3 regions of the Paenibacillus sp. BT-177 genome follow, and region 2 is predicted to be linked to each of the others. Evidence: a T-box and tRNA genes for the amino acid it is inferred to sense, from the RefSeq annotation. Region 2 holds a T-box; the other regions hold tRNA genes.
What was found. A T-box is a leader RNA that pairs with one kind of tRNA and senses whether it is charged. The one in region 2 lies ahead of leuS (leucine--tRNA ligase), so its partner is inferred to be a tRNA-Leu.

Region 1: it encodes a tRNA-Leu, which carries the amino acid that the T-box ahead of leuS (leucine--tRNA ligase) is inferred to sense. The anticodon was not compared.
Region 3: it encodes a tRNA-Leu, which carries the amino acid that the T-box ahead of leuS (leucine--tRNA ligase) is inferred to sense. The anticodon was not compared.

What each region holds. Positions count from the first base shown of each region.
Region 1 is NZ_JAOYTP010000004.1:503,318-514,129, forward strand. It holds gene OIU26_RS15910 (hypothetical protein) at 1-103, opposite strand, end outside; gene OIU26_RS15915 (helix-turn-helix domain-containing protein) at 418-1,002, shown strand; partial or broken gene OIU26_RS15920 (FGGY-family carbohydrate kinase) at 1,205-1,453, opposite strand; gene OIU26_RS15925 (GntR family transcriptional regulator) at 1,729-2,835, opposite strand; gene OIU26_RS15930 (sn-glycerol-1-phosphate dehydrogenase) at 3,026-4,177, opposite strand; gene OIU26_RS15935 (hypothetical protein) at 4,346-4,549, shown strand; gene fabV (enoyl-ACP reductase FabV) at 4,659-5,837, opposite strand; gene OIU26_RS15945 (winged helix-turn-helix transcriptional regulator) at 6,054-6,410, opposite strand; gene OIU26_RS15950 (NAD(P)H-dependent oxidoreductase) at 6,608-7,138, shown strand; tRNA gene OIU26_RS15955 (tRNA-Leu) at 7,230-7,314, opposite strand; gene OIU26_RS15960 (N-acetyltransferase) at 7,696-8,130, shown strand; gene OIU26_RS15965 (GNAT family N-acetyltransferase) at 8,234-8,743, opposite strand; gene OIU26_RS15970 (hypothetical protein) at 8,814-9,329, opposite strand; gene OIU26_RS15975 (hypothetical protein) at 9,628-10,122, shown strand; gene OIU26_RS15980 (hypothetical protein) at 10,451-10,812, shown strand, end outside.
Region 2 is NZ_JAOYTP010000001.1:841,806-852,617, forward strand. It holds gene OIU26_RS03850 (RNA polymerase sigma factor) at 1-61, opposite strand, end outside; partial or broken gene OIU26_RS03855 (ComEC/Rec2 family competence protein) at 456-3,022, opposite strand; gene OIU26_RS03860 (deoxycytidylate deaminase) at 3,279-3,797, opposite strand; gene OIU26_RS03865 (ComEA family DNA-binding protein) at 3,885-4,532, opposite strand; gene comER (late competence protein ComER) at 4,820-5,665, shown strand; gene leuS (leucine--tRNA ligase) at 5,646-8,084, opposite strand; T-box leader at 8,146-8,403, opposite strand; gene OIU26_RS03880 (tautomerase family protein) at 8,583-8,972, shown strand; gene OIU26_RS03885 (class I SAM-dependent DNA methyltransferase) at 9,045-9,818, opposite strand; gene OIU26_RS03890 (CvfB family protein) at 9,822-10,730, opposite strand; gene rsfS (ribosome silencing factor) at 10,727-10,812, opposite strand, start outside.
Region 3 is NZ_JAOYTP010000004.1:417,336-428,147, forward strand. It holds gene OIU26_RS15480 (helix-turn-helix transcriptional regulator) at 1-571, shown strand, start outside; gene OIU26_RS15485 (DEAD/DEAH box helicase) at 707-2,599, shown strand; gene OIU26_RS15490 (YqhG family protein) at 2,602-3,552, shown strand; gene OIU26_RS15495 (hypothetical protein) at 3,811-4,872, shown strand; gene OIU26_RS15500 (YqzE family protein) at 4,976-5,167, opposite strand; gene OIU26_RS15505 (N-acetylmuramoyl-L-alanine amidase) at 5,455-6,210, shown strand; gene OIU26_RS15510 (divergent polysaccharide deacetylase family protein) at 6,185-7,120, opposite strand; gene msrA (peptide-methionine (S)-S-oxide reductase MsrA) at 7,249-7,761, opposite strand; tRNA gene OIU26_RS15520 (tRNA-Leu) at 7,975-8,059, opposite strand; gene OIU26_RS15525 (hypothetical protein) at 8,283-8,819, shown strand; gene OIU26_RS15530 (carboxymuconolactone decarboxylase family protein) at 8,961-9,290, opposite strand; gene OIU26_RS15535 (hypothetical protein) at 9,407-9,628, opposite strand; gene OIU26_RS15540 (hypothetical protein) at 9,769-10,113, opposite strand; gene OIU26_RS15545 (xanthine phosphoribosyltransferase) at 10,215-10,787, opposite strand.

The DNA.
Region 1 (10,812 bases), on a different contig from region 2:
CTTGCTGCACCCCATCACTTAAGTCTTGTTTTTCCGCTCCTGCTACACCAGGCAAGCATAGCAAAGCGTTTGTTGCCAAAAGTGCCGTCAGAAACCATACCATTACCTTTTTACAAATCATCTAGCTGTATAACCTCCCTTTTTCTCATCAAAAAAATTGCATGTTGGGCTGCAAAAACCCACTTTTCTCTCTGACATCCTCACAATCGTAAGAGAAGAACATATTACCTCCATTTCCATAAAAAATGTTACATTTTAATATATCAACACCTTAAACTTCCATTTTTATAGGTCAAATGGACCTTATTTTCCATAAACCGGTTAAGCCCATGGGATTAAAAGAAAATCAGGATAGGAGTCACTTGCAAAGCCCCCTTCGGGTATAGTAGTATGTGTTTAAAAAAAATCGGAGGGTATATGCCTAAACAACAAGACAAACATTCCATTCAGGCGTGGTCTCTGATCAATCGCAAATATTTGGGAAAAGGCGTGCGTGTCAAACGTTTTCGCAAACCAACACGCTGTCAAGTACGCAATCGCGTTCTGCTTGCCGTTTTGATGGCTAATGACATTAAACTGTCCCAACTTGCCGAGGAGCTTTCCATCTCCTCTCGCAGCGTCAGCGCGTGGGTATATGAAGGTCGTATTCCCGGCAACACTAATCTGGAAAAGACGTGTAACACACTTGGTTATCCGCACCATATTCTATTTAATGAAGAGGTTGTCCGGCGTTCACCGCTCATTTGTCAACCATCGCCGTCCCGTTTTATGAAACGGACTGTAACTCGTTCTCCAGTTAAAAACCGGATTTTGGCGGGTTTGTGCATGGTACATGATATTTCGGTGACTGATGTCAGTCATTGGATTGGCGTTCACCCCGGTACATTTCGGAAATGGTTGCATCAGGGTACCGTTCCTTCGCAAACTTTCCAGGATCAGGCGGAACAGTTTTTCCGTATTCCAAAATCCATTTTGTTTGCTGATGCCATGCTGAAAAAGTAAAAATGTCCTTTAAAACAAAACGATTGATTTTTTCATGAAAGTCTTTGAAAGGAACGCATTACCATCTTTCATGCATAAGGCTTTCACATCATGTAATTCACAGAATATAAAAGCAAAAAAGCACAGTCTGCCGATTCCTCGGTGTACTGTGCTTTTTAGATAGCAAAATTTAAATGCTTCTTGCTTATAATTTATATACTTCTTAGGAATGAGCGCTTGCCGCTTCAGCTGAACGTCCACCTTCTGCCTTGATAGCCTTCAGCTTTTTCATAACCGGGTTGCCCCCACATCCAAAGTAGTCGTGAAGACGGCTGTATTCCTCATAGAGCTTATTATAGACGGCAGCGTTCTCAGGAATCGGTCTGAAGCTCTCGTCCCGTACACGTGCCATATGGCGTGCTGCTTCGACGATATTGTCGTACTCTCCAGCTTCAGCTCCTGCAGCCACGGCTGCCAGTCTGTCCTCCCAAACGTCCTGATTTAATGTTCCTAATAAATTTAGGTCACTCTTCTTACTTTCATTTCTGGTACCACTCTCATCACACACTTGTACGTACAGCTCAACCAGCTTTTTTATGTATTTTTTGATAGTTTTATGTATACATTTTCTAAAATGTATAGAAAAAACAGCCCATTTTCTGCAATCCAGAAAACAGGCTGTTCGGTATGGCGAGTAGCATGCCATTCAAAATTCAGCGTTGAACCCAAACGATTGATAGCCCCATTTCAAAATCCTCCAGACATTGCCTGAGCTGGTCCCGTGGATTCGCGTACAATCAACTCTGGAGGTATAATCCACTGACGATCTTCTTCACGATACCCCTTCTCTTTAATCATCGATAGCATGGTATCGGCGGCACGTAATCCCAATTCTTCCTTGGGGTGCCGAATGGTTGTAAGTTTGATTTCCGTGGCTGTCGCCAAAAATGAATCATCAAACCCAACCAGCGATAGATCTTGGGGAATGCTCAGGTCCGCCGAACGTACAATATCCAGTAGCCGCACCGCCAGTTCATCATTATAGGTCACCCATCCGGTCGGACGTTCCCCTGCCTCCATCGCCAGCAGCTGCGATGCGCGTTGTAACGGAAGCTCATTTTTTTCTTCAGTCCGGTACGTCGTTACTGCGTTCGGATGTAAGGTCACTCCATATTTACGGTGAGCAGCTACAAATCCCTTCATCCGCAGAATTCCTTGCATATCATCGGTTTTGAAAAAACCAGCCAATCGCCGATGCCCCAGCTTGATCAAATGCTCTGCTGCCAAAAAACCACCCTTCTCATCATCCAAACGCAGACAAGGTGCGTCCATCTCCTCATAACGCGCATTGATCATTAAATAAGGGATTTGGCGATTTTCCACGGTTAAATAATAGTTCAAATTGGGATTACGTTCCCCGCTTTTGGTCGGCTCAATAATAATTCCACTCAGTGGTTGACTCAGCAGCATTTCCAAGCACTGACGTTCTTGTTCAGGGTCATTACCTGTGCTTGATAGCAGTAGCTTGTAGCCCTGCCGGCTTAGCTTGGATTCAATTCCCTGTACAATGGATGGAAAAATATAATCCGATATATAGGTTGTAACGACTCCAATTGTCCGTGGATCTTCGGGTTCCTTATGATCCCGTGTTGCGACAAAGGTTCCCTTGCCCTGTATGCGAAACAGCCAACCTTCCTGTACCAGCTCACCCAGGGCCTGACGCACCGTTTGCCGACTAACTGCAAATTGTTCAGACATTTCATGTTCAGAAGGAAGCTGGCTTTGCGGCTCCAGTTTGCATGAATGAATCCATGATAAAATTTCCTGTTTAACTTGTATATATTTGGGCGCCATAATTTCCTCCGTACTTGCCATATCATGTACCTATTCGTATTCCGATTATAGCATATCGTCCATTTGTACATACAAATGTTACAGGAGCAGGATATCGTTGTATAGCTGCCGGAGGCGTAAAGCCATTCACAAATCCCTTCCCGTGCTTAGACTGAGTATCTAAATGACTCTGGTGTAGGTGTAACACACATTACGAACGGAGCAACTGGTGTTCATTCATATACTTGAGTCCGGTATAGCGATCACGCAAAGTATGTGCCGTACGCAAAGCACGATCAAGCTGTTCCTGCGTAACCCCCAGATCGGCAATGGTAGACGGACCTCCAACCTGAGCTAGCCATGCACGCATCTGTTCCGATGTAGGCAAAGTCCGATATACTTTAAAAGCCTCCACATCCTGATTGGCAGCCAATTCCCTGTACATATCAGACAGTAAAGCAGAGGCAACGCCCACTTTGGCACCATGCAAAACTTGCTTGCGCCCCTCTGCAATAAAATCCATCTCAATTCGGTGAGAAATATGATGCTCTCCACCTGATGCAGGGCGGGAATGATCAATCATCAACATCGAAATACCGGATGCAATAAGCGCATTCATCAACACCTCGACACCTGTCTTGCTGCCTGCCGCAATCTCATCAACATGCTCTACACAGGCACGTAAAGCCTCCTCGGTAATTCGGTTAGCCACAGGTGAATACGGCTCGTTTCCCAAATCTCTGGACACATGCCAGTCTGCTAATGAGGTAAACTTACCGAGCATATCGCCAAAACCCGCAGCAGTCATCGTTTGAGGGGCACTCTCCAGTACGGACAAGTCAGCGAAGATCGCCTCTGGCGGGACGGCTTGGAACGTCTGCTTGCTTCCATCCACAATTAATGGGGCACCGGCGGAGGTAAAACCATCTACGGAGGCAGCCGTTGGGACTGACAAGAACGGACGATTCATTTTATAGCATACAAAGCGAACCAGATCGTGAATTGTACCGGACCCTACAGCAAGTACAGCCTGACTTTGATCCGCTACACCCAGCAGAACCTTCATAATGTAAGTTTCATCAGCAATAACATCCCCTACCGCATTCGGAGGCAGCCGGACTACATCAACTGTCAAACCTGCTTCACGGATGAATTCAGCTACTTTTTTCCCTGCTGCCGCTGAAGTATGCTCATCCTCTACCAGAGTGACATGCCGATAATTCTGTTGAATCAAATAAGGAGCAATGGATCCAAGCGCTCCATCCCGTACCTCAATAAACAATTCAACCTTTCGGTGAGGATGATCAGCGTTACTAGCCTGCGCCTCTTCGTTCCACAGCTTGATTTGCTCATTCATATTCATTTCATCAGCCTCCTGAAAAAGGAATAATTTGTACAAGAATGATCCATACTAATAAATAGATTCCGTTTGAAAACGATTACTATTTAATTGTACGCACAAGTGTAGGTACAAGTCCAGAAAAAACGTACAAGTTACTATTCAATTCAACCATTCGAAAGGAACATGATTATGAAATTTGGAACGGACATTGCCTGCGCACTCGGGTTACTGGCAGGTACAACGTTTGGCAGTGGGATTGCTTTTTTGTTCGGCTGGCAAGCTTATCGCGCACTGACTTCTGTCACGGTTTTTGGCATTGCAGGGATTATCATTACCATTGCCGTTTTTCGCTTGCTGCACCAAAAGTCGCTTTCCACGTCCAATTCTCGGTGAAATTTGTTGGTGAACGAGCCCATTTTTATTTGCCTGCATACCTAAAAAACGGGTCTCACAAGCCATCGCAGCTTGAGAGTACCCGTTTTTGACTTGGAACCTATTTTACTTAATTCGTGTGAACTTCTGGATCAACGTCCAATTCATAATCAATTTCATCAAAACCGAATCCAAACAATTGAAGGAAATCCAAACGGTATTGTTCAAGATCACCCAGTTCGGATACGTTTTCGGTAGTAATCTCAGACCAAGCCGCTTTAACAGCTTGCTGCACATCCTCTCTCATTTCCCAGTTGTCCAGGCGAATACGCCCTTCTTCGTCCGTTTCCACAATAGATCCACTGTATAACGTTTCGAACAGACGTTGTGCCTGCTCAATACATCCCTCGTGTAACCCCTTTTCTTTCATGACCTTAAACAGTAAGGAAATATACAGAGGCACAACAGGTATAGCGGAACTGGATTGTGTAACCAAAGCTTTATTCACTGAAACGTAGGCCTTCCCATGATAAGGCTCCAGTTGCTTTGTTAAAGTATGTGCGGTGGCTTCCAAATCATTTTTAGCTTGGCCAATGGTTCCTTTACGATAGATAGCCTCCGTAATCTCGGGACCAATATACGAGTAAGCCAGTGTGGTTACTCCTTCAGCCAGCAGGTCGGCTTCTTCTAACGCTTTTAACCATAAAGACCAATCTTCGCCACCCATGACCGTGATGGTATTATCAATCTCCTCCTGCGTAGCTGGTTCCAGCGTAATTTCCGATACGACACCCGTATTCGTATTCACCGTTTTATTCGTAAAAGGCTGTCCGATAGGCTTGAGAACGGAATTGAAGGTTTCACCCGTATCTGGATGGGTCCGCCGTGGTGAGGCGACACTATACACGATCAGGTCTACCTTGCCCAGTTTTTCCTTGACCAGCTTTAACGTCTCTTGCTTAATTTCATGGGAAAAAGCATCTCCATTAATGCTTTCCGCTATGTAGCCAGCCGCTCTGGCCGCTCTTTCAAAGGCCACTGTATTGTACCAGCCTGCCGATGCTGTGCGTCCCTCTGAAGCAGGACGTTCAAAGGATACTCCAATGGTGTCAGCTCCCATACCAAAGCTTGCAGCAATGCGTGAAGCCAGTCCATAGCCTGTGGATGCTCCGATCACGAGTACCTTTTTAGCTCCTTGTAATGCTGTGCTGTCTTTGATGTAGTTGATTTGACGATTAACATGGGCCGCACATCCTACAGGATGCGCAGTCGTACATATGAAACCACGAATTTTCGGTTTAATAATCATTGCAAGGGTCCCCCTACTTTGGCATTCATTTAATATTGATGGAATGGTTGTCCAGTCATAACTATATTACAAATCAGCTTGTGGCTCAACATATAACATAGTACTTGAAGGCAACCGATCATATACTCGACAACAGACATCCCCGAACCACCGACTCTATAAAAAAAGAAAATCGCCGTAAACATCATAGTCTCCAGCGCTCTTTCACTCTACTATTCATTTTGACTCACTTTCTAACAACCGCACATCTTCTCCTTGCTGTTGTCTTTTTTTGATATTCGATCTTCCCCAGGTACACATTAAATCAATTATTTCATTTGCTGTTATACCATATTCTGTTATATAATATTCCACTTTTGGAGGCATTTGATTATACACATGTCTGCCAACGATGCCATCCTTCTCAAGTTCACGGAGCTGCTGTATAAGGACTTTTTGAGAAACCCCTGGAATACTACGCTGTAATTCACTTGTCCTCTTTCTACCAGACATTAGTAAGCATATGATTAAAGATTTCCACTTACCTCCGATGATCTCAAGTGTTGCTTCTATGCCTAAATTATATTGTTTCATACGACCACCTCTTCAACGCTAAAATAACTAAGTTGATCTGATTAATATTATAATCCCATATCTTTACTCTAAGTACCATGCACACTTTCAAGTAACAATATTACTTTATTGTGCGTATTTACTTTTTTTATAGCGTACAGAATAATAAGACGTATCCACAAAAAGCAAAAGATGCTATGTAAGAAAGGTGATTTATGATGAAGACTCTCGTGATTTTAGCACATCCGAATATTGAAGATTCCAGAGTAAATCAAAGATGGAAACAAGAATTACTTCAATATACCAATGAAATTACAATTCATGAAATTTATAAAGAGTATCCAAACTGGAGCATTGATGTTTTGAAAGAACAAAAGTTACTTGAAGCACACAACAATATCATATTTCAATTCCCTTTATATTGGTATAGTTACCCTCCTTTATTAAAAAAGTGGTTTGATGATGTTTTTACCCATGGATGGGCTTATGGTTCAAAAGGTGATAAGTTAACAGGAAAGAAGCTAGGGATCGCTATGTCGATTGGTGATAAAAAAGAAAACTACTTATCTACTGGTTCCGTTACATTTACGGTAGATGAAGTCATAGCCCCTTTTAAAGCAAGCGCAGTACATGTTGGCGCCACGACATTACCCTATTTTGCTGTCTTTGGAGCCTCGTTTCAAGCAAGTGATGAAGACATTAATCATAGTGCGAAGGACTATATTAAGTATATATTCCAGTATAAATAAAATGGCTATTTACACGCAGCATTTTAAGCATATAAAAACAGGTTCTTGGTGGCATCCAGCCAATCCAAGAACCTGTAAATGTTAGGTATAATGCGGTCGAGAGGACTCGAACCTCCACGGGGGGTTAGCCCACACGGACCTGAACCGTGCGCGTCTGCCAATTCCGCCACGACCGCATACTATGTACTGACGGCAACATCTTTAATTACCGTAATTAAGATTATATCTTGCATAGAATTTAAAAGCAAGCCATTTTTATATTATATTTTCTATGAATAATACTAGCAAATATAATAAAATCACTGGATATCACCAACCAGATATGGTAAGATGAACGCATCAGGAAAGGAGGTGCGTCAACATCAATAATCACATGTTGAGCGTATCCCTTACCCGGTCCGTTATTCTCTAATTTACAGAGTTGACGGAGGCGCGGGATACGGATCAAGGTTTTAATTAAGCGCCACGGGTAGAAAGACCGTCCACGGACGGTCTTTTTTATTTCAGTATCATACTTAATATAGATAAGATTACATAATGTGAAAAGAGGCGTTACAATGTCGATTAGACCTGTGAAAGTAGAAGAGTTGAAAGAACTGGTAGCCATCTGGCTGGATGCTTCTGTAGAAGCCCATCATTTTATTGCTCCACAGTATTGGAATTCTCAAGCTGCCGAGATGGAGAACAAGTACCTTCCCCTCGCTCAAAACTACGTTATCATACAGGATGATCATACGATTGGCGGCTTCGTTTCCATGTTGGATGGATACTTGGCTGCTCTGTTTATACGTGTTGATTCTCAAAGAAAAGGCTATGGCAAGCTACTATTAGATTGGGTTAAGAAGCAGCATGACGAAATTCAATTAAAGGTGTATCAATCCAACACGAAAGCATTTAACTTTTATACTAAAAATGGATTTACCATTCAAGCGGAATCTGTGGATGCCGAAACTGAGGAGAAGGAATTTGTGATGATATGGACTAAACATTAATAATAATGAAGCACCCTTTAACTTTTTAGAGCAAAGGCTCCGCTCCCGTATCCATACGGCACAAGCAGAGCCTTTTAATTTTATCTACTAACTGTCTAGTCTCTTATTTAAGCCCATAAACCTCGGTATATAAAATCTCTTTAAACGGAGCAAACGCCGATTCAGCCAACGCATCTGAATAGCTCATAATCTGAAGCCGCAGATCTGCCTGTCCTTCTCTTAGAGGGGGCTGTACATATTCAAAATCGTTCAGATGAAACCCTAATCGTTCGTAAAAGCCGATTCTTCTCCGTGACCATTCATCCACTGGCGGCTCAACCTCCAGCACTACCGGTTGGTCAGACTGTGAGACAAATCTACTCATAAGCTTTTTGCCTAATCCGCCACCTCGTATACGGGAATCTACCGCAATATGCTCTACAAATCGAAAATGCGCGAATTCCCAACCTGCCAAGAAAGCCACTATGTTCCCCTGCTCATTCTTTTCAGTCATGATGCGATAGCTAGGATGTTTTAGCAAAGCCTTTTGAGCCTCAAACGTCCTGCATTCTGATGCTGGAAAAGAAGACTCCATAATCGCATATATTTCAGGAAAATCGTGTTCATTTATCATATATCTCCAGCTCCTTTACCTCTAAATTCCCCAAATGACAGGCTGTCTTTATTAAGAGGAAGAGGGATGTTTAGATCTTGTTTAATTCCGTAAGCGTCAGCAACATATGTTCCAACAACTCTGGAATATCCTCCATCTGATCTTCGTTAATTTGCCTGGAAAATCGGAGTTCAATCCTATTATGGTATGTAGATGTCTTCTCTCCGTAAATCTGACTTAGCGTCTGTACTGGTCGAAGTTCAGGCTTCCAAATTTCGGCCAGTATTTTTTCAATCCGGCTGCATTGTGCCTCAATATCTCGAATCTTCATATCAAAATACAGCAATAAGCTACATCCCGGAGTTTGATCTTCCATTTCCAAAATTTCTGCAGCCAGGTTGTTTAAATCCATTTTTAGTTGAAGTTCTGCCGTCACACCCAGCTGTTCTCTCAGACTGAACTGTACACCAAATTCACGCGACATTACCGACATTTCCAATCTATCGATTCGCTGTGTAATGTTAATACGTGAATCCAGATTATCCAGATCATAAACCGCATTTTCCATAGCCACTTTTAAATTATCAAAAACGGTCGGGTCGAACATTTTTCTCACCTCCAATTATGGAGTATAACATAGCTTGTGTTACTCCTAAAATAGGATGCCCCTTTTCACGAAAGCATACTAAGATGGAATTCTATAGTATACAGTAAGTTGGCTAACTCTTAATAGAAGTTTAATGAATAAATTTGTAAAAACTCATAATTGTGACAAAAAAATATATATTTTTGTTTATTGTTACATTTTTATTCCAATTTATTGGGATTCAATATATAATACTGGATGGGATTGGTTATACATATTCATTTAAATCCCAAAATATAAGAAGGGAAGAGATGATTAAATGAAAAAGGCAGTTTTCTCCACACTGGGTCTTGCACTTCTATTAAGCACGTCCACCGCTGTTGCATCTGCTCAAGAAGCTCAAGAAGCAGCACCCGCATTACAAAAGGAATCTATCCAGCTCTTTGGGAATGGGACTGACAGAGAGCCTAACAACTGGTTCGATGAAGCTAGTGAAATACTAGCAGGAGATGACATCTATGGGGAAATAGGCAAACACATTGATGGAGGTTATGACAATAGCGATTATTATAAGTTTAAAGCCTTTCAATCTGGTTGGTATCAATTTAATATTCAAGGGGACATATATCCTAATACATGGCTGAGACTTGGTTTGGCTGACAGTAACGGACACTTCATTAGATATGCAAATGATCGTGAATACTCTTTAGGTAAAAATCTTGAAGCTGGCAAATGGTACTACCTGGTCGTAGAAACACCCGGTGCTGAGTTAGGTCAATTATTCGACTATAAAGTTACTTCTACGATCAAGTAGATCAAAGGATAAATTGAAGTTAACAAAAAAACGCGATCCTTTTACAGGACTACATTTTTACACCTTTTAACAACTCTTTTCTTACCACAAACGCGCTATCCTCGTAGGAGAATTATGGATGAACGCTAACACCTTCTCCGTGCTTATGGTTGATATAAACTTCCCCATAATGTAAAAATAACCATATTATAATAATGATTCTATTATACTCACGTATTGTTATTTCTTTTGTGTATATGATTATTTAGTGAATGATATAGAATAACAACCTAAAATTAATAGGTATACTTAAATGAATATAAACCAAAAAAAGTGAGGGCTCTGATTCATGAAAAAAACATTATTAGCTTCATTAGGTCTTACACTTATGTTGAGTACTACTGCCAGTGTCGCTTTAGCTGCAGAAGCAGATTCTGTACCAGTTGCAAAGGAATCAACTATTGCCCCTTTACTTGAATATGATGAACAGGAGCCAAATGATACTTTTGAACAAGCTAACTATTATTTTATAGGTGATGGGGTCATTGGAACCCTCGGTGAAGAGAAGCATGGGATGTGGGAAAACTACGATGTATATAAAATAATGGCAGAAAATAACTCAAGAGAAGTTCACTTCACAATTGAGGGACACAGATATCCCGATTCTTGGTTGGAGCTAACCCTCTTCGATAGTAATGGTCAAAGCATCAA
Region 2 (10,812 bases):
GGGTAATGAGAGCGTCGCGATCGCCCGATTGAGCGGCTCGGATGAGTCCCTGCTCTACCACAAAGGATCCCCCTCTCCCTGCAATATTACAGACGTATCCCTTTTACAAATTGTTGCAGGATAGACGTCTGACGCTAATTTTATTTTTTTAATAAAAAAAATTATAACAAAATGCCCAGAATCCCCATTGTATCCTCCCTTAGAATAACAGAAAAAGGGAAGGTAGTCACCTTCCCTCAGCCCCTACATACATCTAGATACTGAACCTATTGAATTGCATGAAACGTTTTGTAACTTCTTGGAAGTCAAAAAATCAGATATGAGTTCTAATTGATAAGACAGAGCAATCGGATCTTGAAAATAAAAATTGTCGATTGAGTATTGATATCCCTTATCTGATTTAACGGCAGGCAAATTATTAGCTGTTATAAGCCTGTTTTTTTGTATAATCAAAATCATTTTGTATCTATTTGTTCACGTTTGCGTTGATACCGCACACTCAGCTTCCCTTGCTGCGCACGAATCTGTACCTCTCCCATTGTGTCTGTTCGATATATGGCAGAATCAATTTCGGCCAAACGTTCCAATACCGCTTTATTCGGATGTCCATATGTGTTGCTTGCACCAACTGAAATGACGGATACTTTCGGCTGCCAGTAGGACAACCACTCTTCCGAGGTGGAATACTTACTTCCGTGATGTGCCACTTTCATAACGTCGACAGCTTTCCTTGCAGCTCCTATTACCTCCTGAGCTTTCACACGAGATGGAGAACGGGTTAATTCAGAAAGCAGCAGCGACTCTGCAGCATCATCCATATCTCCTGTGAATAAAAACGAGGCCCCCTCCATCTCTAAAATCATGGCAACAGAATAATGATTCTGTTCCTTCATAACTGGCAACTGCTCAGATTCGTTCTCCTCCAGCTTAAACGGATAGAGAAAGCGAATTTTCGTATCCCGGTCCGGTTCCCACTCCATGCTATGATGTGCACCGTACAGCTTGATCTGCTTGTCCAAAGCCAGTTTAACAACTTCCGGAATGGGGCTTTGTCTGTTAGAGTACCGTTAAAAAATAAGGTGGATACGGGAATTTGGTCAAATACAGCCTGTAGACCTCCGGCATGATCATGATCTCCATGCGTCAAAATGACAGCGTCCAGCCGGTGCACCCCACGTTGCTTTAGCAAGGGGACAATCGTATCCGCGCCTACCTCGTAGGGATCTGTACGCTTGCGCCAAACGTTTTTTCCTGTTGCAAAGTCCATTGTACCCCCGCCATCCACCAAAATATGTTTCCCTCCCGGCGTTGTAATTAAAATGCTATCACCTTGGCCCACATCCAGATACTGAACAACTCCCGTGTTTCTTTCACTAGGAGATTGGTACCCTATACATAGTATGCCAAGCCAGGCAATACCACTTAAAGCCAGTGCCACATGACGATATCCATTCCACTGTCGACGCGCAAATTTCCCTGCACCCTCGGGTTCATGAGCCGTTTGCAAAATAGCAGCCCACTCAGCAGCAGCCTCTAATCCTGTATACATAGGTAATGTTATGGTAGTAGAATTCACAACGGAAATGTCGCCCGTTTTCCTTCGGGATATCAACCACGTTTTGAGCCAGTACAAAACACTGTACAAAGCTGTATAATACGCCAGAACCCACAGAATAGAAGAAGACGGCCAAATACTCACATAAGCATCATCTACATTCAGCCATTTCACAAGCCAAAAGGTCAGATCGTTCAATTGCTCTGCCGGCCACGCAAGGATACGAGCACCACCCCCCCATAAAAAGGCCATTCCCATGGCCACCGTACCCAGTGGAAGCACGATATATGTAATTAGGGGGACAAGTACAAAATTAGCCGCAAATGATAATAACGAAAATTGATTAAAGTAGAATACCGTCATTGGAAACGAAACAAGCTGTGCCGTGACTGTAATCGCAACTTCACCACCGATCAGGAGGGGCCATTTGGCGAAAAACGGCTTCATAAGCGGCATATATATGAGCAACCCACCTGTTACCAAAAAAGACAGCTGAAAGCTGACGCTAAGCAGGTAGTATGGATTCCATAGCAACATGAGCAACGCAGATATACTTAAAATATTAAGTCCGTCTTTGAGCAGCCCTCGCCGAGCTGCAAACAAGCCAATCATCGCCATAATTCCCGCTCTTACAACAGAGGGAGAAGCACCTGTCAGCAGGACATAAGCCGGAATCAGTACCATCACAATCGTAAGAGAGGTTTCACGGCTAACTCGTAATAACTTGAGTAAATATAATAATGTGGCCGCATATACCGCCACATGCATACCTGATATCGCCAAAATATGCGTTAAACCAAGCTGCGTAAATTCATTATACGTTGCTGGGTCCAGCTCATCTGTAACCCCAAGTACCAGGCCTTTCATATATCCTGCCTGAAGAAGTGATGTAAAAGCAGATTCCATTTTTTGACCTAGCTGCCCTCTAAGCTGATCATTCCATCTGAATAATATGTAGCGGTTCCACTGTGAAGCCTCCTGCCTCTGTAACGAGGCGGCTCCAGCCCCCTTGAAAAGCCAGTGAATTTCCTGCGTGTGCAGATATTTACTGTAATCAAAACTACCAAAGTTCCCTGCTTTTGCTGGTGCCTTTAAGCTGCCACGCAGCAGGATTGCATCCCCACGCTGCCATGCTGCCGCAAGTTGCTGTTCCTGCTTTGCAGCCAACTTGATATGAACAATGACCTGTTCAGAAATAGATCCTTGATGTTCAACCTTATTGGATTGACTTGCAAAGTGATGGATTGAAGTAACTCTCATCTCAAACTGCGCACGATCCCCATCAATCTCAACTTCTGAAGCAATAAACCCTGCTGCTTGAACAGGCATGTCTTCTATGACAGAAGACGATACATGAAGAGCACCAGGAATACTGCTTACATTATGCGTATCATGCCAAAACCAATGAAATCCACCACTACTTAATGCAATCCATAGCAATACCATATGTCGGATGGGAATTTTCATCAGTAAAGCTATAAGTGGGGAAATCAGGGTAACTCCCGCCCACAGTAATAAAAGTATCCGTCCCGAACACAGACACGCTCCTGCACTTCCTATAATCCAACAAACAGTGAGACTTAGTATAGGCCTAGTAAACACAAGTTGGGCTTGAATACAATCACCTTCCATTCGCAAAAACATTGCTTTCTGTCCAAATCACAAAACAAAAAAAGAACCCCTGACAAAATAGCATTGTCAGAGGTTCTTCCTCGTATATTAATTAATCTTTAACATCCATCAGCGTTTCCTGTGGTGGATGATATGTCTCCAGCATACGAAAGGCGATTCCCTTTTCCTCCATCATAGCACGAACCTTGTCGGCATCTTTTGGATAAGGTCGGTGATATACAATCTCCACAATACCGCTGTTCGCCAACATATTGGCACACGTCCAGCACGGCTGGTCGGTGACATATACGGAGGAGCCTTCACGGTCAATCCGGTCAGTAAACAGCAACAGGTTCTGCTCCGCATGAATAGTGCGAATACAACGCTGCTTCTTAACCATTTCCTCCCGTCCATCACGGTGAACGACCTCATATTCCTCCGAGATCATACAGCCTGCCTCAGAACAGTCAGGCACCCCGGATGGTGCGCCATTATAGGCCGTCCCCAATAGCTTCTTACCTTGTACAAGTACGGCTCCAACATGACGCCGCGCGCAGCGCGAACGGGTGGATACCATATAAGCGATATCCATGAAGTAGGTGTCCCAGTCCTTGCGTACATCTGCACTCATTTCCATCTCTCCCGTATAAACAAGTTAAACGTAAAACATATCCGTTACAGCCACTCTCTCAAAGCCTATACCGTAAACTTAAATAAGTTATAAGCTGACATACGGCTTCATTTTCGCTAACATTTTAGCTCCGATTCCTTTTACACGATCCAAATCGTTCACGCGTTTGAACAGCCCGTGCTGATTACGATAGTTCAAAATAGCCTCGGCCTTTTTAGCCCCAACCCCCGGAAGTTCCATTAACTCGGCAGCAGTCGCTGTGTTAATGTTTACCTTTTTTTCACCGGAAACGGATGGAATAACCGAATCATTCACCGTATTTGTCCTACTCGTCGTTGCAGCATCCGAACTGGCAACAGCAGTGTCTGATCTCAAATCCGCAACATCTGACTGCTTTACGGTACTTGAATTCCCCACCATGGAGTTTTCACTCATAGCAGCAGATACACCAGTAGAACTCTGCTTAGTATTATGCTTCACATTGTCAACAGCTTCGACATTCGCTCTGCGTTCAGTTTGGTCTGAAGCCTCTTTTACAGCATGCTTTCCTTGGGTATACTCACTGCTTCGCTGCGACTCAATTGACTCCGACTCTATCGCCAAAGCATGCTCCACCTTATGGTTAAGCAAACTCCACTCTTCTTGAGGCTCAGAGCGCTGCCCTCCGGCAAACAAAATAAGTCCACTCCCGATTACAGCAAGCGTTATTGCCGTTCCTGTCCATACGCGTTTCATTTTTCGTATCGTCCCCTACTCCACATGGATTTCGGAATTGAACCGACTGAAGACCAACGTCTCAATCTAACAGAGCAAATCTGTCCAATTTCCGTCAAACCGGAGGTTTGTAAACACCTCCATACGGTCTCGCTGTGAGCATTTATACAAAGAGTGGTGCGGCCCCAACCATGATCTAATGTGTTCAGACATAAAATTCGTCATGTCGGCCAAGACCAAGTGCATACACTAAGAAGAATGACAGCACAGCGTCTATACCGCAAAGTATGAAAGGAGGACGTTGAACAATGAAAGTTGGATTTATCGGGACTGGCAGCATGGGAAGTCTGCTAATTGAATCTTTTATTCATTCGGACGCACTCAAACCACAGCAAATATTAGCAAGCAACCGAACGTATTCCAAGGTAGTCGAGCTAGCCCGTCGTTATCCAGGTTTGCATGCAGCTCAAAGCAACCGTGAGACGGCAGCGGAAAGCGATATTCTATTTATCTGCGTGAAGCCGCTGGAATCAAAAACCGTAACGGATGAAATACGCAACGTCATTACAGAAGAGCAGATCGTCGTTTCTATCACAAGTCCAGTACAGATCCGTATTTTGGAGCATGCACTGAAAGCCAAAGTGTCCAAAATTATTCCGAGTATCACTCACCAGATTGGAAGCGGAGCCTCACTATGCATCCATGGAAACCGGATTACAGAGGAGGATCGCTCCCTTTTGGAAGAGCTTATGTCCCACATCAGCAGGCCAATTCGGGTTAAAGAGTCTCATACACGGATCACATCGGATTTTTCGAGTTGCGGCCCTGCTTTCTTGGCCTTTTTTATGGACCAGTGGATTCAAGCCGCAGTTCAAGCTACGGGTATAGACCGTACAGAACTATGCGCATTGGCCGGTGAAATGATCATCGGTACTGGAAAGCTGCTCACGGAAGGCGGGATGACACCAGCCGAGTTACAAGCAAGAGTAGCGGTTCCCGGAGGGATCACCGCCGAAGCTCTCGCATTGTTGGACATCAGCCTGCATAGTGTCTTCCCTGAGCTAATACGGGCCACGCACAACAAGTATGAAGAAGACATGCAAAAGATAGATGTCTCCTTCGGCCTAAAGCCGATTAACCGGCAACAATATTAACCAGCTTACCAGGAACAGCAATTACCTTGCGAACCGTTTTACCAGCCAGTGCTTCCTGAACGCTGTCCAGCGACAAAGCAAAGGCTTCCATCGCTTTGGCATCAAGATCTTTGGCAATCGTTGCACGCTGTACAATTTTACCATTCATCTGGATGACAATTTCCACTTCAGCGTCCACCGTCCATGCTTCATCATAGGCAGGCCAAGCCGCGTACGTAATGCTCTCGTTGTGTCCCAGCAGCTGCCATAGTTCCTCAGCCAGATGCGGTGCAAGCGGAGACAGCATTTGCACGAAGTTTTCCATCGCTGCACGCGGCAGAAGGTCTGCTTTGTATGCATCATTGGTGAAGATCATCAGCTGGCTGATTGCTGTATTGAAACGCAATGCGTCCAGGTCCTCAGTTACCTTTTTCAGTGTTTTATGCCAGGTGCGTTTGAACTCGTCACTACCGCCGTCATTTTTAATTTTTTCGTTCAGGCTACCATCCTCGGAAACAAACAGGCGCCATACGCGGGACAGAAAACGATGCGCTCCCTCAACGCCATTCTCATTCCATGGCTTGGTTGCTTCCAGCGGCCCCATAAACATCTCATAAATACGCAGCGTATCGGCGCCAAACGTATTTACAATATCGTCAGGATTGATGACATTACCGCGTGATTTACTCATTTTTTCATTGTTGTTGCCCAAAATCATACCCTGGTTGACCAGCTTATAGAAAGGCTCTTTAGTTTCCACTACGCCGATATCATACAGTACTTTGTGCCAGAAACGGGCATACAGCAAGTGAAGAACCGCATGTTCCGCTCCGCCAATATACAGATCAACAGGCATCCATTCGCGCTGTTTCTCTTTGGATACAAGCTCTTTATCATTTTTCGGATCAATAAAGCGCAGGTAGTACCAGCAGCTTCCTGCCCATTGCGGCATCGTATTTGTCTCACGACGTGCTTTCATACCTGTCTCAGGATCAACGATTTCTACCCAATCTGTCGCATTCGCCAGCGGGGATTCACCTGTACCTGAAGGCTTGATATTGTCCATCTCTGGCAGTACGAGCGGCAGTTGATCCTCAGGAACCGTTTTGATCGTTCCATCTTCTAGATGAATTACTGGAATCGGCTCGCCCCAATAGCGTTGGCGGCTGAACAGCCAGTCACGCAGACGATAGGTAACTTTGCCCTGTCCTTTACCCTCAGCTTCGAGCCATTCGATCATTTTCGGAATAGCTTCCTCATTGGTGAGTCCATTCAGCAAGCCTGAATTGACATGCGGGCCATCCTCGGTGTATGGCTCTTTGTCCACGTCTCCACCTTGAACGACCTCAGTAATTTTCAATCCGAACTTCTTAGCAAATTCCCAGTCACGTGTATCATGACCCGGTACTGCCATAATTGCACCTGTTCCGTAGCCTGCTAGTACATAGTCAGCAATCCAGATTGGCAGCTTTTCGCCGTTCACCGGATTCACTGCATAAGCTCCTGTGAATACGCCTGTTTTGTCTTTGGCCAGATCCGTGCGCTCCAAGTCGCTTTTCCGAGCAGCTTGTTCACGATACTGTTGTACAGCGTCCTTTTGCTCAGGTGTAGTAATCATATCCACCAATTCCTGCTCAGGGGCCAGCACACAGTAGCTTGCGCCGAACAGCGTATCTGGACGGGTTGTAAATACTGTGAGTTGCTCGTCATAGCCTTCAATTGGGAAATGAACCTCTGCACCGGTAGACTTACCAATCCAGTTCCGCTGCATATCCTTAATACTCTCGGACCAGTCCAGCTCCTCCAAATCATCCAGCAAACGATCCGCGTATTCCGTAATTTTCAGCATCCATTGACGCATTGGTTTGCGGATAACCGGATGGCCGCCACGCTCACTCTTACCGTCAATTACTTCTTCATTCGCCAGTACTGTTCCCAGTGCTGGACACCAGTTAACAGGCACTTCAGCTACATAAGCGAGACCGCGCTTATACAGCTGGATGAAGATCCACTGTGTCCATTTGTAATAATCAGGATCAGTTGTACTGATTTCACGATCCCAGTCATATGAAAAGCCAAGTGATTTGATTTGACGGCGGAAGTTGTTTACGTTCTTTACCGTAATTTCGCGTGGGTGCTCACCTGTATCCAAAGCATGCTGCTCGGCAGGCAGACCAAAGGCGTCCCAACCCATCGGATGCAGCACGTTGTAGCCACGCATTCTTTTATAACGTGAAACAATATCTGTAGCTGTGTATCCCTCCGGATGGCCTACATGCAGACCAGCTCCAGACGGGTACGGAAACATATCCAAAGCATAAAACTTCGGTTTGCCCGGCTCTTCCCCAGTGCGGAACGTCTTGTTCTCATCCCAATATTTTTGCCATTTTGGTTCAATACTTTGCGGTTGATAGCCGTGCTTCGGCTGTGTGTCTGTCATTGTCTTTTCCTCCTCAAACGGTATGCAACAAAAAAACCTCTGCATCCCGTAGCGTGTCAGCGCTAGGGACGAGAGGTTATATTCCCGTGGTACCACCCTAGTTAGCAGAAAGCGTTCTTCGCATTCTACTCCCTTTGCACCTGATAACGGAGGTGATCCGATGCGTGTTAATAACAGGATGCTAACACCTACACAGTGCTTTCCTGCGTTGGACACATATCTCCGAGGTGAGTTCGCTTTGCACTGTCAACCGGCTTGCACCACCCGCCGGCTCTCTACATGTCCAGACAAAACTACTATTCCTCATCAGCGATTGTTTAACCGTTAATAATGGCACTATTATATTGAAAACCGCGAAAAAAGTCAAATAAAGACTACATTTGATACTAAACCCCATCTTCATACTAGTTGTCCATGACACATGAATACGAATGTTTTATAATAACTCCAAGTTACAATGATTCAAGTTGAGATGAGATAAGAAAGGTGAGCTGAGACATGGCACAGATTAAAATTTTCGGGATCAAAGAAAAGCTAAATCCGATCAAAAAGCAACTTTCAGAGGTAATTCACTCTGCCGTGGTGGATGCGTTCAACTATCCTCCAAACAAAAGGTTTCATCGTTTCTTCCCTATGAATCATGAAGACTTTATATATGCCGATGATCGCTCCGAGGCGTACACCATTATTGAGATCAGTATCTTTGAAGGCAGAACGACAGAAGCTAAGAAGCAACTCATCAACCTGTTATTTCAAAGAATTAACGATCTTTTGGGTATTTCTCCACAGGATCTTGAGATTACTATATTTGAAACCCCGAAACAGAATTGGGGCATTCGGGGTGTACCGGGTGATGAACTTCAGCTGAACTATAAAGTGAATATATGAGTGCAAAAAGACGCCCTTCATGACTTCATGAAAAGCGTCTTTCTTTTTCTATATTAGCTCAATGAATCCTAGCTATTTTACAGCGACATAAAAAAGTCTCGCCGCGTCATCTGCTGCTTCTACCCATTCAAAATCTGCATATACCTTCACATCACGAAAACCCGCTTTGGACAATTCTGCCTTCATCCAGTCTGGATCATAAGCACGCTGTACATGAATTTCCTCAAAACGCTGGTACAGATCGCGTCCTTCATGTTCTGCTTTCGCAAAGATACTGAGATGATGCTCAATTTCACAACGTGGAGTGTCCAATGCGCATGTCCAGATATACGAGATAGAGCGTTCATCCAGTACGAATGGTTGTTCTTCATCATAACGCAAAAAAGTCTGGGGGTGATGTACATCAAACAGAAAGGTTCCACCAGGCTTCAGACCAGCATACGTTCTGCGGAAAGTAGAAATGATATCTTCTTCCTCAAGTAAATAATTCAGGCAATCGCAAAAAGAAATGACAGAATCCACGGGCTCCGGTAAAATCCATTCTCGCATATCCTGCTGTATCCAGCGAACGCTTCCCTCACGAAACAATCGCTGTCCTTGAGGAGTGGTTTCCATTTTGCGACGGGCTACTGCCAGCATGTCAGAGGATAAATCGATGCCAGCCACCTCGAAGCCCGAGTTAACCAGTGGAATCGTAATTGAGCCCGTTCCGCAGCCCAGCTCGGCCACTGTATGTGGCATACCGTATCGATCCCAAGCCTGCCGTGCAAAGCGCAACCAGTCCGGGTACGGCATGTCCTGCATTAGCTCATCATACACATAGGCAAACTTGCGGTAAGAAGCCATCTTTTATTCCCCATTCCCGTCCTTCGGTTTAGGCATTGTCTCCACCAGGTAGGTCCAGTTTTCTTTTTGTGTAACCAGTCCTTCCTTCATCAGCTTGCCCATCGCACGCTTGAAGGCGGATTTACTGATACCAAACCGTTGTTTGATAATATCCGGCGGCGTTGCGTCAGAATATGGCATGCCGCCACCCGGACGTTCCTTCAGAAATGCAATTAACCGATCCGCATCCTCATCACGGCCTACTTCCTTGCGTGGCGACATCGCCAGATTGACCCGACCATCTTCGCGAACAAGCGTGACCCGTACCTTAACCTCCTCGCCCAAACGAAGCATGCGGTTACGTTCCGAGGAATGAATCATCCCTATTGCACCAAAACCAAGCACACCCCCGTCCACCAGGACGAATGTGCCCATCTGAAGCGGCTTGTACACCGTCGCCTGCACCCATGTATTAAGCCACGAACTAGGAGCATGGAAGCACAATGGAGCCAGTTCCTGCTCCCCTGCCAGCTTAGCTCGCAGTCTGCCTTGTTTGTCATGCTCCATAATGGCATACACGTAGTCACCCACACGAGGATGCAGATCCCGGTTTTCTGGCAACTCACGAATCGGCAGCAAAAGTTGACGACCCAGTCCCATCTCCAGGAAACATCCCAAACGCGGATGCACATCGGCCACCTCGAGCTTGGCCATTTCTCCCAAAGACAAGAACGGTTTTTTCATAGTTGCAGCCAAACGGTCCTCTGTATCGTGGAAGATAAATACCTCCAGCCGTTCACCCACCTCGATTTCACGAGTCAGCTCCGTATAATGCAGCAGCACATCCTGCTCGCCGACGGTAAGGAAGTAGCCGAAAGGCGATACTTCACGATCCACCATAATGGTGACATAAGTACCAGCGATCAAACTCATACCTTCTCCACAACCTTAGCATCCGACCAGAGTCGTTCAATGTTGTAATATTCGCGTTCGTCGCGATGGAAGACATGCACTA
Region 3 (10,812 bases), on a different contig from region 2:
TTTAGCGCTGGAAGCCGGGTCTCATAACCTTCCTGCTCCTGCAGAGCAGGCGATCATATCTCCATCTCTGCAAAAGATCGTACAAGAGTTGCACTACTGTCCTGCTATTATTTCAGATCGGCGCTGCCATATTGTCGGCTGGAACGAAGCTGCTGCTCATGTTTTTATGGATTTTGCCGAGCTACCACATGAGCAACGCAATATGATCGAACTGCTATTTACAAAAAAGGAGTTTAAAAGTCTGGCCGTGAATTGGGAACACTTTGTAAAGGGGTTTCTTGCTATATTCCGCGCTTATTACGGGCAATACGTGACAGACCCCTGGTATGCTCAATTTATACAAAACATGAGTCAGGCCTACCCAGAGTTTAACGAGCTTTGGAATCAGAGTGAGGTAAGCTCCGCTCCCGAAGTGCTCATTGAATTTCGTCATGCCAAGGCTGGCAAAATGTTATTTGACCTGACTTCCCTTCAGGTACAAGGCAGTGTCGATCTCCGTTGCAGCATTTACACCCCCAATGCGCAAACTTCTACGGAAAGTAAACTCCAAAAGTTAATGGAAGGCAACTAAAGGATTTCATCCCTCCTGTTATGAAGATATCTTTTTCCGTCCATACTACATCTACGATCTGTGCAAAATAGATGCCATATATGTGACAGAGCCGATAGCTTCAACTGTGCTACTACCAGGAGGGAGGGAATCATCATGAAAGCCAAACCGACAAGTTCCCAGCACACACAAAACCAAGCACCATTGCCTGTTCCGGTACAATTTGACCGCAGCTGGCAGGACGAGCTGGACCAACGCCTGCACAAGGGAGGCCCCTGGGGAGATTGGGATCTGTATCAGCTGGCCATCGAGGCGGAAAAGGCCAAGCTGGTGCCGAGCTTTGATGAGCTTCAATGTCTTCAGCATTTGCAAGACCTCACTCCTCTGCCCCATCAACTCGATACCGCTCGGAAGGTACTGTTTGAGATGTCTGGACGTGCCATTCTTGCCGATGAAGTCGGCCTAGGCAAAACAATTGAAGCTGGAATGATCCTTAAGGAATATCTGGTTCGCGGGCTGGCTTCCAAAGTGCTTATTCTTGTACCCGCTTCTTTGGTCCTGCAATGGGTGCGTGAGCTGAATAGCAAATTCGGCATTCCCGCAGTCGCCCAGAAAAAAGCGTATTCTTGGTCTTCCGAGGTCGTCGTAGCCTCCATGGATACGGCCAAAAGAGAGCCACATAGTAACATCCTGCTAGATACCGATTATGACCTGCTCATTATTGACGAGGCTCATAAGCTGAAGAATAAAAAAACATCCAACTACCAGTTCATTATGAAGTTGCGTAAAAAATATTGTTTGCTCCTGACAGCTACACCTGTACAGAACGATCTATCTGAGCTGTTTAATCTGATCACGTTACTCAAGCCCGGTCAATTAGGAAGACAAGGCGATTTTTCAGCAAACTTTGTTGTAGATAAACGTCTGCCCAAAAATGAAGATCAGCTCAAGGATGAGCTGTCTAAAGTCATGATCCGCAATCGTCGTGGAGAAGGGCCAGTTCAATTCACTAAACGAAATGTTTCCAACATTCACTTGGAGCTCTCGCCAGAAGAGCAAGCGCTGTACGATGGGGTGACCTCTTTTGTCAAAGAGCAATATCAAGCGAATGGCGGAAATTTAAGCAGCATGCTGTCTCTCGTTACCCTTCAACGGGAAGTGTGCAGTAGCCGGGACGCTGTGTTCGTCACGCTGGTCAATTTGTCCAAAAAGATGGCTCCAGACTCTCCTCTACGTGATCGTGTCTGGGACTTGGTCGCACACATTAAAGCGATCAAGGCCAATTCCAAAGCTGAAAAAGCGCTTGAGCTTATCCGGAAGATGAACGAAAAAGTGATTATTTTTACAGAATATCGGGCCACACAGGAGTATTTGCTAAACTATTTCCGTGATCGCGGACTGTCTGCTGTTCCTTACAGAGGGGGTATGAACCGAGGCCGCAAGGATTGGATGATGGATCTGTTCCGTGGTCGCATTCAGGTTATGATTGCCACTGAAGCAGGTGGTGAAGGTATTAACCTGCAATTTTGTCACCACATGATTAACTTCGATTTACCGTGGAACCCCATGCGCGTGGAACAGCGGATTGGACGGGTGCATCGACTTGGACAGAAGCATGATGTGAATATCTTCAACCTGTCCACTACCGGAACGATTGAGGAGCATATCCTGCACCTGCTGCATGAAAAGATTAATATGTTTGAAATGGTCATCGGCGGATTGGATGTTATTCTGGAAAAGTTTGAGAAAAAAGAATCCATTGAAAAAAGTTTATATAAAATCATGCTTGAGTCCAGCAGTGATGAGGAAATTCGCAGAAAAATGCAAAAGTTAGGCCACTCGCTGGATTCCATCAAACAAGAAATAGAACAAATCCGCACAGACCCGTCAGTCACTCCAAATGTAGCAACCGATAAGTCAACTGGAACAAAGCAGCCTAAGGGACGGCTAACAGGAGTAAGCTCAAGTGTCACCGAGGATTTGTTAGGCTTAGCAGGTGATGCAGCTTCTCCAACCAAAGCTCGGCGCAGTGTGAAAGGAGGTCGCTAGCCTTGACTATGAATGCACAGCAAGTCCAGCGTTTTGTCCACACCTATCTGGAAGCTACCGGGTGCAGCATCATTGAGAGGTCTCCCCACCATGTAACTGTCAAGCTGTCTCCGGAGGCAGATAAAGCCTTGACAAATCGTCCCTACTATTGGGGATACGTAGAGCGTACTGGCGTTCCAGCGCAGACGATGTCCTTCACATTCATCTTTGATGGGGAAGCCTATCGGACAGAACAGGAACGTTTAGCGGATCAGACGCCACCAGCTCCTGTAGCTGGCAACGCAGCACAAGATCAGGTCATGGGGCGTTACTTCGGTCATGTACCGACGTTACCGCAATTAGGGCCTGGTCGCATTATGCAGGAGGAGCTTCGATACGGAAGCCGTCGGCTGCATCAAATTTTTGAAGCCGCTCGGGATGGAGGAAAATATGTTTATTTGTTCGAGCAGCCTGATGCCCGTCAATTGTCTGCCCGTTCTCCTGTAGTCTATGAAGCTTGGCTCAGCGTCTGCTACAAGATTGAGTTTGCCTGCGATCTGAAGCGTGAGGAACTTCAGTGGCTAGGGATTTCACTCAAAAGCGGCACTATTGTAACCAATTTTGGCGCTATGCTCGAAACTCGGCAGCTCAGCCCACTACTGGCAGGCAATATGCATGTACAGCCAGCACTGCTATCTGTCCCTGAGGCTTCCACCTCGCTTGAAAACTATCTCACCGAACAGCTCCGACAGCAAGATTATGGTTGGGCTGAGCAGGCGAAGGAACGATTACGCGAGGAACTAGAGGTTATTGACCACTATTACGATGATCTAATCAAGGAACAGAAAGAGGAAGAGGATAAAAAAGAATCCGTATTAGAGCAGCATCAAGCCCGCCGTAAAGAAATGGTATGGCAATATGAGCCAAAGGTACTCGTATCCGCCATTAACTGCGGCATATTTCATCTGCGGTAACTGATATCTCACGCTCCTTCGCAGGTTAGTTGCAGATATGTCGTCAAGTTGTAACATCTTGCTTCAGCCTACATCAGTTTCCGCTGCTGCAAACACAAGCGTAGTCTAGCCTGTCTCCTATGTATCGACAGCAAAAAGCGAACCTGGATACGACATTTGCGCCGACAGGGTGCAGCAGTCTTTTCATCGGACAGGCTGTATGCTAGTTAAAAAAGAATGCCTCCGTCGGCAAGTCATCCGACAGAAAGGTGGATTCCATTGAAGAAAAATCATTCGGGGCATTATAGCGTAGGTATGATCGCAGCTGTACTGATCAGCCTGTCCGCAGTCTGTCCGTTCGCTTCCATTCATGCGGCTCCCTCAGCCGTTCAAGAAAGCAATTTAAGCTCAGCACCCAACTACAACGAAAGCTCGTGGGTTCCTCCAATGGAATCCATGAGTCCTGCTACTCCTTCTGCCTCCCCGGGTGACGTTTCATCAAAGCTTCCTGCTCAGCAGCAAGGGGTGCCTGAGGACGTGAAACGGACAGCAGCCGACACCGTACAATCCCTATCGTCGCAGTCCCCTTTTGCTTCGTGGAAAGACGCCGAGCTCAGCTACCATCCGCTTGGACCTGGAACCCATAGCTGGCTTGTTCAAGTGAACCATGCAGGAGAATACATTGGCTACCTGATTATCGGATGTGACCCAAACGGCGCTTATCAACTCAATGAATACGGGAATGGCCCAGGCGGACCATATAGTATGGATATACTTCGCCAATCCCTCAAGTCGCTCACAGAAACCGAATTTTCTTCTATCGACAAGCTGCAAATTACACCTATGTATGAGGAACCACTTTTAGCCTATTGGCTGGTGCGTTCCTCTACGGGTAGCCAAATATGTATTGATGCTGTTACTGGCGATCCGCTACCTGTAGAAGTAGCAGATGGGAGTTGGAAACATAAGCTTCAGAACAACGCGATTTCTTCACCTACACCCTTTTTGAAAACGCAGGCACAGGCAGTTACTATCTCGTCCGATCCTTTCAATCCTTATGATGATCTGGGTTGGCTTCAAGCTAAGCAAAAACTTTCCATTCATGACACAGACCAATTTATGGACGCACTAAGTAATTCACCACGTATGATTTTTTCTGCCACAAGTATCAATTTTGCCTTTGGGGGACCCTTATCCATTAGCGGGTTTCAAACTTGGATATCTCCAGATCATCCATCCGAACCCATTTTATATGCATTAACCTATCGCGATGGACTTTCCCGATTTGTGCCACTAAAACAGCTGTTGCCTCATGGTCAATTTTACCGTTTGGAATCCTAGTAATTTCAGGAACAACAAAAATCATTCGAAATTATCCCCTATAACAACATAAAAAGAGACCTCAAATGGCATACCCCTGCCTCTTGTGGTCTCTTTGGCGTGTTTAACGTTGCTCTTTTCGCCCTCTGCGTGTGGATTTTATCCACATTTTCAGAGCGAGAGGCAACATGCCAAACCATTTGCTCACCCATGGCTCCTTGGCTTGTTTTTGGCTACGTCGAACCTCACGCGGCGTTTCCATATAACGTACAATCCGCTGTGTAATATACGTCACCAGTTCGTCACTCTTCGCCATCCTCCATGACCTCCTCCATCTGCACCTATCATTTCCAATCACCGTGCCTTGGAAATATCAAGTTACACGTTAGGTTCAGATACTACTAGCTTGCACAGTTTTCAGCAGCTCTAATCCCTGCGGAATAACTATGCATGGTTTCCCTTAAATGGTACATACTATCTTCAATATAACAGTACCTCCAAGGTTTATTGTTATATTTGAAGGCAGCTATGCTGCTTTAGGTTTGATGTCTGTTATGCATAGTTTTCAGTAAACAATCAATTCGTCCATTGGAGGAATAGAACGTGTTGAATAAAAAGTTAAACAAGATATGGCTGATCGGACTAGGGTTAAGTCTTTGCATCCTTTGTAGCGCTGTATTTGCCCCATTTGCTTATGCAACTACTCAGCCTGGCGAGAAAAGCACCGACACAAACAAGCATACAGAGACCCCGTTTAACCGCTCCTATCATGCTTTTGCCAAGCCCGTGGTCTTGATAGATGTAGGTCATGGCGGTGTGGATGGTGGAACAAGTCACAAAGGACTTCTGGAAAAAGATATCAATCTCGCCATTGCTCAAAAACTGTACTTGATCTTACGTTCCCAGAGTTACCCTGCTGTCTTGAATAGGGACAAGGACTACGCACTGAGTGATGATAACCGTTGGTTGCAGTCCAAATCCCGGCATCTTAAAGACCTCGCCCAGCGTAAAAGCTTGACAGAACAACTGCCCACTGCTGTGGTTGTAAGCCTGCATGTAAATTGGGCCAAACGTGCCGAAAAACGTGGACCCATTGTACTGTATCAAGATGAAGGCAGCAGCTATATGTTAGCTGAACAGATCCAGCATTCATTAAACCGCTTATTTTGCATGAATAGACAAACCATATACGGAAAACCCTTTTATCTTCTGAATAAAATTCAACATCCCGCTGTAATAGTCGAAACGGGGTTTATCAGCAACGAACAAGACAGAGCCCTACTTTCTGGGGATCGCGGCCAAAAAAGGATTGCTGAAGCTATTGCCGAAGGCATTATTGCCCATCTGACGGCGTGGTAGTATTCGTGGCTGGATCTCCTGTCCACCCCCATACATCATGCACCAGATCGCTAATGCCTACAAACTGAGCATGCTCCTTTAATTTAGGAACCGATGAATGAAGCCCTGAGGAGGTATACATGCCGGACACGCCAACATGTCCAATCGTTACACAGGTGTTGTGCTCTGCCAACCATTCAACCACTTTGCTAAGTTGCCGATTCACATGAGCGAGTGTATGAACATCATCCAAAAAAACATCATTTCGCACCGGTGGCATTCCCTTTTTAGCGGCAAGTTCAGGCACCACTGACCAATAATTAGTTCGGCTATCAACAAAAAATAGTCCATGTTCTTTACAAACATCAAGAACGATGGACATAATGCGCTTGTCTGAGGTGACCTTGGAGCCCATATGGTTGTTCATTCCTATGGCATAAGGAACATCCTTGATAGCTGCGGTCACCTTGGCGCGTACTTCTTCATCCGTCATATTAGCCTTGATTGCTCCAGGTCCAAGCCATTCAGGCTTGCCCTGCTTGGGCTCCATTGGAAGATGGACGATAACATCATGACCACGATTATGCGCTTCCATAGCGTCCTGTTTGGTTGTTGGCAGGAAGGGCATTACAGCAACGGTGATTTTGACAGGTAAATTTAAAATCTCCTTGGTACCTTTCATGTTGTTTCCTAGATCATCAATAATGACAGCAACCCTCTTTTGCTGCTGGTTCTGTTGGTCTATTGCTTCGGCAACAGCAGTTTTACAGACCATAAATAACATACAGACTGAAATACAAAGCACTACGATGATTTGCATTCTAGATCTTGCATGGTGTACAAGCGCATAAGACGAATTCTTCCGGTTGCGTGATGCCTTTAAAGCTTTTTTTATTATATTTCTCATGTGCAGCTTCCGTCGTGTACTCATTTGCGGGTCAGCCTCCTTCTCTGTCCCTTCATTGTGTGAGTAAAACCGTTTAAATATGTATAAGGCAGATCTGAGATATAATCTCTGATCTGCCTTGATGTGCGCGTAATAACGTATATTAAAGCTGCTTACCAGTTTTTATCGATAAATTCATCACGACCGGATTGGGCTCGATCTTCCTTATAATGCTTCACATTCTTCTTGTGATAATCCTGATGATAATCCTCTGCCGGATAAAAAATTGCAGCCGGAAGAATCTCCGTTACAATTGGCTTATCAAAGCGTCCGCTTTGTACCAACTGTTCCTTGGATTGTTGTGCAAGCTCTCGTTGCTGCTCCGTATGATAAAAAATTGCAGGCTTATATTGTGTGCCTCGGTCCTGAAATTGACCTTCTCCGTCGGTAGGATCTGTTTGCGGCCAATACAATTCAAGTAGCTTTTCATAAGGAAACAGCTCAGGATCAAACGTAATCTGCACCACCTCATAGTGCCCTGTTGTTCCTGTTTTAACCTGTTCGTAGGTCGGATCGGAAATCGTCCCTCCAGTATAGCCTGAGACAATACTATGAATGCCTGGCTGCTCCTCGAACGGAGTCACCATACACCAGAAGCATCCGCCTGCAAAAGTTGCTTTCTCCATCTTACATCCAACCTTTCAATAGCTTCATCATCAAATGCGTTATTTTCTATCATATCTTAAAAATTAAACTTATAAAAGAATTGCTTATGAACTTGAATAAAGTTCAAACCCTCGTATTGGAATCATTGCTGGAAGTCTGCAATAATTCCGAAACATAAGAAAAGGTTTATAAAATTGCTACAAGAGCAATTCTATAAACCTTTTCTAAATGGATGCGGTCGAGAGGACTCGAACCTCCACGGGGGGTTAGCCCACACGGACCTGAACCGTGCGCGTCTGCCAATTCCGCCACGACCGCATATAGATTTGATCGTCTATCTCGAAAGAATCAATCTTTCTTAGCGACAAGATAGATCATACCATGCTCATATAAAGTTGTCAAATCTTTTATTTTTCTTTATTTCTTCTTGATAAAAAAGGAATAATACGATAATATAAGAACATAAGTTCTTAGGAACAAAAGTTCCTTTACTTCCATGACTATGAATTATCATCACATTTCCTTAAGGCGGTGAATGGTAATGATCTCTTCAGATACTACTCAGCATTCATGCTCTCTTGTGAAGAGTTATCTGCTCCTTACCTTTATTCAAAAAGTATTTGAGCGTGACAGCCTAATTCTTGAAGAAAGCGGCGTGCTGAAAACCCCTGATCTTTATGTCGAAATGGTTAACGCAGGAATAGATCGTACCGGAATCCTACTATCTGAAATTAAACATGAATTTAAGAAGTATCACGTTCGTGTTCTAGACATACAACAAAACCACTCCGGCGTTCACGCCACCTATATATATAAAGGCGTCAAAGAGCAGTTCAGTATGCCTATGTCCGCATTCCGCAAAGAAATGTATGAACGAATGCGAGCTTATTTGGGGCTCCCTACCTCTATGCCTCATACGGCGTCTCTACCTTTGCCAGAGAAATATCGCCCCGAATTACCCAATAACTCAACCCCCAAACCCCTACGCGTTGTTGAGCGAAGTTGGATTGCATCCTCTTCTGCCTATAAGCATAAATCCCCTCGTCCTGCTGCTTTTGCTGCAAGCAAAAGAGCATAATCCCCGCACTACATGCAAAAAGAAGCTTCCGCAGGCACTAACTGTGCTCGGAAGCTTCTTTCCATAAACATCACTATCATTTGTTCAGATCAATCTATTTCCCCTATTTCGAGTATGAGTTATCTGTATGGATGATTCGTTTTAATGTAGCGCCTTCTGTACACGTGTAACCCCTTGACTTAGAGCATGTCCTCCACCAACTGCAGCAGCTACAGCAACGGCTTCCATAATCTCCTGATCACTGGCTCCTTTGGAACGCGCCTCATTCACATGATAAAACGTGCACACCTCATTGTTGGCAAATAATCCAATTCCTAGCGCAATCAGTTGCTTGGTTTTTTCATCTAAACTGCCGGCTTGAAAGCATTCTCCGGTAAAGCGATGATAGGCATGAACTACCTCGGGCAACTTATCTTCCAAATGGCTGATTTGATCCTTGTATGCATGTACTTTTTCATCCATAACCGTCATTAACACAGCACGCCCTCTCTGTTGAGTTTTGCTTCATTACTGTGTCCGGTTTAGAGTTTCTGTATGCCTAATGAAGCACCCAGTTTTTTTATCCAATACCCATTAGAACTCGTTTCTTAATCCAGTTCTATCGGATTGTGACGCGGCTCGCTGAACGGCTGGTATGTATAGCTGCGATCCAACTTGACCACACGTCGATTCTGGCGGCGAATAAGCACCTGTTCATCATCCCATGCCAGTACAATGCCAACCACATCGTTGGACTCCAATCCATCGCGTACGACGCGTACCTTTTCACCAGAAAGTCGATAAGCATCCAATTCTTCGTCCATTATCATCCATGTCCCCTCCTTGTCCATTTTTTTCAACACAACGGCCATAATTTTATATACATGAAAAAAGTTTAAAAAGAGACCTAAACGAATCATTTAGGTCTCTTCCGCTTACTACTTATATGGATTGCCAACAGAGCAACAAATTATCCCGACTGATTTACACTGTGATCATGTTCTTTTGTATCGTTCTTCTCGTACCAGAAGTCCAGCACTTGTGCAGACAACACTCGCTGTTCTACATACTCCACTTGGTGAGCAGTAAATTCTTCTTTCCAAGAGAAAGACAATTCTTCGCATAGGTTAACCAATGTCAACAACTCAGACCAGGCCACATAGCGTTTATACCAAAAAAACTGAGGATGTTCAATCATATAGGGATACAAATCGTCGAATTCCGTATGCTTACAATCCAAGGCGCGTTCAAAATGCACTTTAGCCGCTGCCAGTTTTTCCAGAAAAAACTGTTCGGTCAATTGTTCATTCCCCATGTTGCTGCCTCCTCTCCCAAACCTTATATATATTATAAGCGAAATTGATGCTCATGCAAAGGTTATTATTAGAAATAAGGATCCGGAGTTTTGAATTATTACTATTCAGCAAACTCTATCTTACCGTCAGCCAACGATGAAATTTTAACCAATGATTCTACACGGATGCCCTGCTCACGGATGGTTCTCGCTCCAGCTTGAAACATTTTTTCAACCGCAACTCCGAATCCAATCAACTCCGCTCCAGAGCGTTGAATAATTTTAACCATGCCTCGAGCCGCATCGCCATTAGCGATAATATCATCAATGAACAACACACGATCATGCTCATGAATAAATTGACGAGACAGCATAATATCTGTGACAATACCTTTTGTAAACGAAGGTACACGCTCACACAGCGCATCTGGATCAGCTAATAAAGTCTTTTTACGACGAGCAAATACTAACGGTACACCCAACTCCAACGCTGTCGCAAACCCGATGGCAATGCCTGAGGATTCCACGGTCACTACTCTGGTGATTTTCTCTTCCCGGAAACGGGCTGCGAACTCTCGTCCCATTTCCATTGTCAGCTCTGGATCAACCTGATGATTAAGCAATCCATCCAGCTTTAGCACCTGATCTGACGCAATCACGCCTTCATTTAAAATTCGTTTCTTTAATACTTCCATTCCATGACCTCCCACGGCATTCCTA